DNA from 2 places in the Streptomyces sp. NPDC102258 genome. Region 2 is predicted to be linked to the other one. Evidence: riboswitches for the same ligand, from Rfam matches in the RefSeq annotation. Region 2 holds a riboswitch; the other holds the start of a gene.

What was found. A riboswitch is a leader RNA that binds a small molecule or an ion and turns the genes downstream of it on or off. The one in region 2 is predicted to bind cobalamin.
Region 1: it holds a riboswitch for cobalamin, as region 2 does, so the genes downstream of both, ACZ6ZT_RS08330 (energy-coupling factor ABC transporter permease) here and ACZ6ZT_RS09410 (ribonucleoside-diphosphate reductase subunit alpha) in region 2, are expected to answer to the same signal.

What each region holds. Positions count from the first base shown of each region.
Region 1 covers NZ_JBVJLO010000004.1:78,010-81,437, reverse strand. The annotation lists gene cbiQ (cobalt ECF transporter T component CbiQ) at 1-518, opposite strand, end outside; gene ACZ6ZT_RS08335 (energy-coupling factor ABC transporter substrate-binding protein) at 522-920, opposite strand; gene ACZ6ZT_RS08330 (energy-coupling factor ABC transporter permease) at 926-1,624, opposite strand; cobalamin riboswitch at 1,653-1,870, opposite strand; gene ACZ6ZT_RS08325 (AMIN-like domain-containing (lipo)protein) at 1,921-2,439, opposite strand; gene ACZ6ZT_RS08320 (SsgA family sporulation/cell division regulator) at 2,516-2,923, opposite strand; gene ACZ6ZT_RS08315 (L-serine ammonia-lyase) at 3,168-3,428, opposite strand, start outside.
Region 2 covers NZ_JBVJLO010000004.1:323,319-326,746, reverse strand. The annotation lists gene ACZ6ZT_RS09410 (ribonucleoside-diphosphate reductase subunit alpha) at 1-1,658, opposite strand, end outside; cobalamin riboswitch at 1,805-1,937, opposite strand; gene ACZ6ZT_RS09405 (Uma2 family endonuclease) at 2,050-2,634, shown strand; gene ACZ6ZT_RS09400 (CstA-like transporter-associated (seleno)protein) at 2,690-2,887, opposite strand; gene ACZ6ZT_RS09395 (carbon starvation CstA family protein) at 2,884-3,428, opposite strand, start outside.

The DNA of each region.
Region 1 (3,428 bases), 250 kb from region 2:
GTCTGGCCGAGCCGGGCCGCCTGGGCCCGGCGGACCCGCGCCATCGAGTCGAGCAGCAGGAAGCCGATGCGGTACATGACGAGTGCCACGTCCACCACCGGGGCGGGCACCCCGGCCCGCACCAGCCGGGGCAGTACGTCCGAGACCGGGGTGGTGAAGGCGAACAGCAGCACGCCGAGGGAGGCCGCCGAGGTGCGCAGCAGGAGTTCCGCCGCGTGCCGGGGCCCGTCCGGGGCCAGGGCGACGAACCCGGCCGGGCCGCCCACCGACACCAGCAGCGGCAGCGCCCCGGTCACGCAGAAACCGAGCGGCACCCGGAAGGCCCGCCACAGCTGCCGGCCCGCCACCCCGGCCGGGCCCAAAAGCACGGCGAGGGCGGCGGCCGCGACCAGCGGTCCGCCGGGCCAGGGCGGCAGGCAGACGGCGGTGACCGTCAGCCCGAGCCCGAGGAGGGCCTTCTCCAGCGGGTGCCGGCCGCGCCAACGGCTGGAGTGGGCCGCCACGTCGATCGGCAGCACCGCCTAGGCCTCCGGCGCGGCGGGGACGGGGGCCGCCGGGCCGGCCGTGGCCCCCGGGCCCGCGACCGGGTCCACCGCCGGGTCCGAGGCCTGGGCCGTGGCCAGGGCCAGGCCCTGCCGACGGCCCTTGCGGATCCCGAAGTAGTACGCGAGCACGCCCGCGCCCAGCGCCGCCTGGAGGGCGAACAGCGCCGACTCGACCTCCCCGGAGGGAGGTTCGTACAGCGGGGAGAACCAGGGCTTGTAGTCCGGCTCCAGTTCCGTGATGGCCGTCTGCGCCTGCGCGTCCGCGCCCGCGAACGGCTCCTCCTTGTCGTCGCCGAGCCCCAGCGCGAGCGGGAGCACGGCGAGCGCCGCCACCAGGAGCAGCAGCAGGGTGTTGATCTTCGCGTTCCGGGTCAGGGCCATCAGAGCGCCGCCTCCCGGCGCGCCCCGGCGGTGCCGGTCATCCGCGCGACCCCGAGCCGGACCAGGTCCGACCGGCTGGACTGCATCAGCAGCCGCATCACGAGGACGGTCAGCAGCCCCTCGCTCACCGCGAGCGGGATCTGGGTCACGGCGAAGATGCCGGCGAACTTCTCCAGGGAGCCCAGGAACCCGCTGGAGGGGTCCGGGAAGGCGAGCGCGAGCTGTACGGAGGTCACGCAGTAGGTGACGAGGTCGGCGACGAACGCCCCGGCGAAGACGGTCACCATCAGCGGCGCACCGGACTTCCGCAGCAGCCGGTAGGCGGCGTACCCGGCCCAGGGGCCGGCGATGGCCATCGAGAAGACGTTCGCGCCGAGCGTGGTCAGGCCGCCGTGCGCGAGCAGCAGCGCCTGGAACAACAGGGTGATCGTGCCCAGGACCGCCATGATCGGCGGCCGGAACAGGATGGCCCCGAGTCCGGTCCCGGTCGGGTGGGAGCAGCTGCCCGTCACCGAGGGGATCTTGAGCGCGGACAGGACGAAGGTGAACGCGCCGGACGCGCCGAGCAGCAGCGTGCTCTCCGGGTTGGCCTTCACCTCGCGGGTCAGGGCGCGGACACCGTGGACGACGAACGGGGCCGACGCGGCGCCCCAGGCGGCCGCGTGCAAGGGGGGCAGGAACCCCTCGGCTATATGCATGTGTGGGAGACCTCTCCAGCACCTCGTGGATGGACGACGCGCCCCGGCCGGTCTCCTGGCTTACGGGTCATGATGCCCGGGCTCCGCCTTCCCGGTCCCCCGCGGTCTCCCGCGCGGGTCCAGTGGCTTCCCGCAGGAGTGGAGCCGGACTTCCCGATCACAGTGGCGAGGGCCGCACCGGTTTCCCACCGGTTTCCCGAACACCAAGGCTTGTTGACCCTAGTCGCCCGGGCGGACCGGCAACAAACCCGCTCCCCGGAGGGACGCGGTCCGCCGGCGGCGCCCGGGCGGCCGGTTCAGCAGGTGGCCGGGTGGGCGACGTCCACCACGTACCGCTCGGGCGAGTGGAGGACGCTGGTGGTGAAGGCGGGCGGGGTGTCGAAGGCGGCGCCGAAGGTCACGTACCCCTCGTAGTCGCCGGTCAGGGCGAGGCCCTTGAGCTTGCTGAGCCCGATCTGCTGGAGCTTGGGCCCCTGGTAGACGTTGTGGCCCGCGTCGTCGTGTGCGGCGGCGGGGTGCAGGCGGATCTCCAGGAAGTACGTGCCCGCCAGCGGGACGGGCTTGCCGGACCCGTCGTAGACCAGCTCGGAGACGGGCGTGACGGTGACCGGCGGGGCGGCGCCCTGCAGGTCGATGACGATCCGGTCGTACGTGCAGTGACCGCCCCAGCGGGCGTTCACGACGAGCGGGGTCGCGGCACTGACGGCTGGGGCGGCGGCCGATGCCGGGGCGCTGAGCGCGAGTCCGGCGGTGAGCAGGGCGCCCGTGGCCAGGGCCACGGTCCGGCGGCGGCGCGGGCTGAGCGGGTGACGCATGAAGTCCCCCCGATTCTCGTGAGACGGGGACTGCCTGTCACCCGGGAAGACACCGCCGGGGACCCCGGCGGTTCCCTCAGTGCGCCAGCAGCGCGCTCAGTTCCGCGTCCAGGTCGTAGTGGCGCCGTTCCTGCCCGCGCGGGACCAGGTCGGTCATCCGGCGGCACAGCTCCCGTACGTCCTTGGCGCGGGCGGAGACCACGCAGCTGTGCCGGCCGTTGCTGAAGGCGAGGAACACCCGCGGTTCGGTGCCCCGGCGCAGCGGCCACACCTGGATGTCGCCCTCGCCGGTGCCGCAGGTCTGCCCGTCGAGGAGCAGCTCGCGCGAGAACACCCAGCGGGCGAGGTGGGTCCCGGCGCCGCGGAAGTCGACGGCCAGCTCGTACGGCCGGTCCGTGCGGTACACGAAGGTGCCGGTCAGCGGGACGGTCAGCGGTACGGCCTCCAGCCGCAACGGCAGGACGCGGTGCTCGGTGGTGGCCATGGTGGCTCTGCCTCTCTTCGCGCGGTGGGCTCACGGGCCCCCCTCGGGCACGCTAGCCGACGATCCCGGCCCTCCCCGGGGCCGAAGGTCCCGAGCGCGGGGGCCGCTCGGCCCGATCCCGGGACCTGCCCGGCGCCTACCCAGGGTCCGCGCGGATCCGCGCCGCCGGCCGGGACGCGCACGAGCCCGCCCTCCGGGGGAGGGCGGGCTCGGGGGGCCGGTCAGCGCGCGGGGGCGGGGCCGGTCAGCACTCGATGACGTTGACCGCGAGACCGCCGCGCGCGGTCTCTTTGTATTTGACCTTCATGTCGGCGCCGGTCTCCTTCATGGTCTTGATGACCTTGTCCAGGGAGACCTTGTGGGAGCCGTCGCCGCGCATCGCCATCCGGGCCGCGGTGACGGCCTTGACGGCGGCCATGCCGTTGCGCTCGATGCACGGGATCTGGACGAGGCCGCCGACCGGGTCGCAGGTCAGGCCGAGGTTGTGCTCCATGCCGATCTCGGC
Region 2 (3,428 bases):
CAGGAGGCCTCGTACGCGGCCAGCATGATGCGCTCGGAGAGCTTGGTGGACAGGGCCTTCGCCTCGGGGGAGTCGAAGGGCAGCTTCAGCTTGAAGAAGACGTCCTGGAGGCCCATCGCGCCCAGGCCCACCGGCCGCCAGCGGGAGTTGGAGCGGCCCGCCTGCTCGGTCGGGTAGAAGTTGATGTCCACGACGCGGTCGAGGAAGGTCACCGCGGTGCGGACGGTCTCGTCCAGGCGCTCCCAGTCGATGTCGCCGTCCACGACGAAGGCGCCCATGTTGACCGAGCCGAGGTTGCAGACGGCCGTCTCGCCGTCGTTGGTGACCTCGATGATCTCGGTGCAGAGGTTGGAGGAGTGGACGACCGTGCCCGGCTCGGCGGTCTGGTTCGCCGTGCGGTTGGAGGCGTCCTTGAAGGTCATCCAGCCCTGGCCGGTCTGCGCGAGGGTGCGCATCATCCGGCCGTACAGGTCGCGGGCGGGCATGGTCTTGCGGGCCAGCCCGTCGGCCTCGGCCTTGCGGTAGGCGGCGTCGAAGTCGTCGCCCCACAGGTCGACCAGCTCGGGCACGTCGGCGGGGGAGAACAGCGACCACTCGGCGTCGGCGTTGACCCGGCGCATGAACTCGTCCGGCACCCAGTGGGCGAGGTTCAGGTTGTGGGTGCGGCGCTGGTCCTCGCCGGTGTTGTCGCGGAGCTCCAGGAACTCCTCGATGTCCGCGTGCCAGGTCTCCAGGTAGACGGCGGCGGCGCCCTTGCGGCGGCCGCCCTGGTTCACGGCGGCGACGGAGGCGTCGAGGGTCTTCAGGAACGGCACGATGCCGTTGGAGTGGCCGTTGGTGCCGCGGATCAGCGAACCGCGGGCGCGGATGCGGGAGTACGACAGGCCGATGCCGCCGGCGTGCTTGGACAGGCGCGCGACCTGGTGGTAGCGGTCGTAGATCGAGTCCAGCTCGTCCAGCGGGGAGTCCAGCAGGTAGCAGGAGGACATCTGCGGGTGGCGGGTGCCGGAGTTGAAGAGCGTGGGGGAGGACGGCAGGTAGTCCAGGCGGCTCATCAGCCGGTAGAGGGAGGCGACTTCCTCGACGGCCTGGACCGAGTCGTTCTCCGCGAGGCCGCACGCCACGCGCAGCATGAAGTACTGGGGGGTCTCGATCACCTGACGGGTGAGGGGGTGGCGCAGCAGGTAGCGGCTGTGCAGGGTGCGCAGGCCGAAGAAGCCGAAGCGGTCGTCCGCGCCCTCGGCGAGCGCGTGCGCGACCAGGGCGTCGAGCCGGGCGGCGTGGAGGGCCACGAACTCGGCGGTGCGGTCGGCGATCAGGCCCTCGCGGTGACCCACCGCGACGGACTCGGCGAAGGAGGTGGACCCCTGGCCCGCGGCCTCGTCGGCGACGGCCAGCGTGAGCAGGCGGGCGGCGAGGCGGGAGTACGCCGGGTCCTCGGAGATCAGCCCCGCGGCTGCCTCGGTGGCCAGCCCGCGCAGTTCGGCCTCGTCCGCGACGGAGCTGCGGCCGCGCAGGGCGGCGGCGGCGACCCGGCCGGGGTCGGTGTCGGGGAGGTCGGCCGTCAGCTCGGTGAGGGTGCGCAGCAGCGCGGCCCCGGGGCCTTCGGCTGCGGGCTGGTCGGACTCGGCGCGCGGTGCGGCGGGCGCGATGGTCACGGGGGGAGCTCTCCCTCGCTCGGCCCGGTCATCGGTGGGGCGGAGCACGGGCGGGCGCATGCGGGCGTGCGGGTACGCGTACCCCACCGCATGGCGTCCCCCGGCCCAACCGCGAGGCCCGGACGTGGTCGGCACCCGGATCGGTCGAGCCGGGCGCGCTGTCGGCAGGTCCTCGGACTTGCGGAGCACGAAAGGGTGCACTTCATACCGTTGCGGGACAGTTCCGGATTCGCACCGGATTCCCCTGCGGCGACAGCAGCCCTGAGCATACATGTGGGGGCGCCTGGATGCGGTAGCCCCCACATGTAGTGTCGGCCCACAACGCCGCGTCCCGGTGAGGTACCTCTCCGCTATCGTCGGAGACAGCACCGTCGAGGAAGGTGAGCGAGGCATGACCGTGATGACCCACAGGCCCCACATGCCGACCGAGGACTTCGAGGCCGTGGCACGCATAGCGGCTCGCGAGCGGGAGGGGACGCGGCTGGAGTTCATCGACGGGGTCATCAGGAGCAAAGCCATGCCGGACGGAGACCACGGTCGGATCATCCAGTGGCTGCTCAAGATCTGCCTGCAGTCGCGGCCCGATCTGTTCCTGCATCCGGGGCAGGGGATCAAGGCGGAGGAATACCGGACCGGGCGGGCCATCCCCGATGCGGTCCTGGCGCATCCGGACGCCTTTGTCGGCCACGGTGACTGGGTCGATCCCGAGCCGGTCCTGATGGCCGTCGAGGTGACCTCCTGGGATGCCGACACCCACCGGCGGGACCACGTCGAAAAGCCCCGCGCCTACGCGGAGACCGGCATTCCCGTCTACCTCCTGATCGACCGGGCCAAGTGCGAGGTCTCCGTCTACAGCCAGCCCCACGGCCGACGGTACGAGAGCGTCCACATCGTTCCGTACGGCACGGACATCGCCCTCCCCGACCCGGTCGGCATCACTCTTCAGACCGAGGTCCTCAAGGACTGGGTGCGCTGACCACGACGAAGGGCCGCCCCGTTTCACGGAGCGGCCCTTCGGGGGTGGCGGGGGGTCAGCAGCAGTGGAAGCCCTCGCGGGGGTCGGCCTCGCGGGAGTCCGTCCGGGCCCGTTCGAAGGCCCGGCGGGTCAGGACCTCGGCGTGCGGGTCGTGGGAGCGGGCGTGGGCGACGTAACGGTCGTACGCGGCCTCGCCCGAGAACTCCCGTACGAAGTACCGCGCCTTCGCCAGCGCCCCGCGGACCCGGCTCACCGGACGGGCTCCGCGGCCCGGCCGCCGCCGCTGTCGAGGCCGGCCGCGGCCATCTCGGCCTTCTCCTCGGCGGTCGCGATCAGCCCGGCCGGGGCGACGATCCGCGACTGGCTCCACGGCACCTCGGAGAGCCGCACCGAGCCCGGGTCGGAGACGGCCCGCAGGCAGGTCCGGGCCGCGTCCGCCAGCACGATCAGGATCAGCACGGCGAACAGCACCGACAGGACGCCGTCGACCGTGGCGTTGGTGACCACGGTGTGCATCTCGTCCATGTTCTTGGCGGGCGCCAGCACCTTCCCGGCGTCGATCCCGCCCTGGTACTTGTCCCGCTGCGCGAAGAAGCCGACCTTCACGTCGTCGGAGAAGACCTTCTGGTAGCTCGCGGTGAGGGTGACGGCCACGTCCCAGGCGAGCGGGACGGCCGTGATCCACGCCCACTTGAGCCGGCCCGACTTCACCAGCAGCGTGGTGCAGACGGCGAGCGCCACCGCGGCCAGCAGCTGGTTCGCGATGCCGAACAGCGGGAAGAGCTGGTTGATGC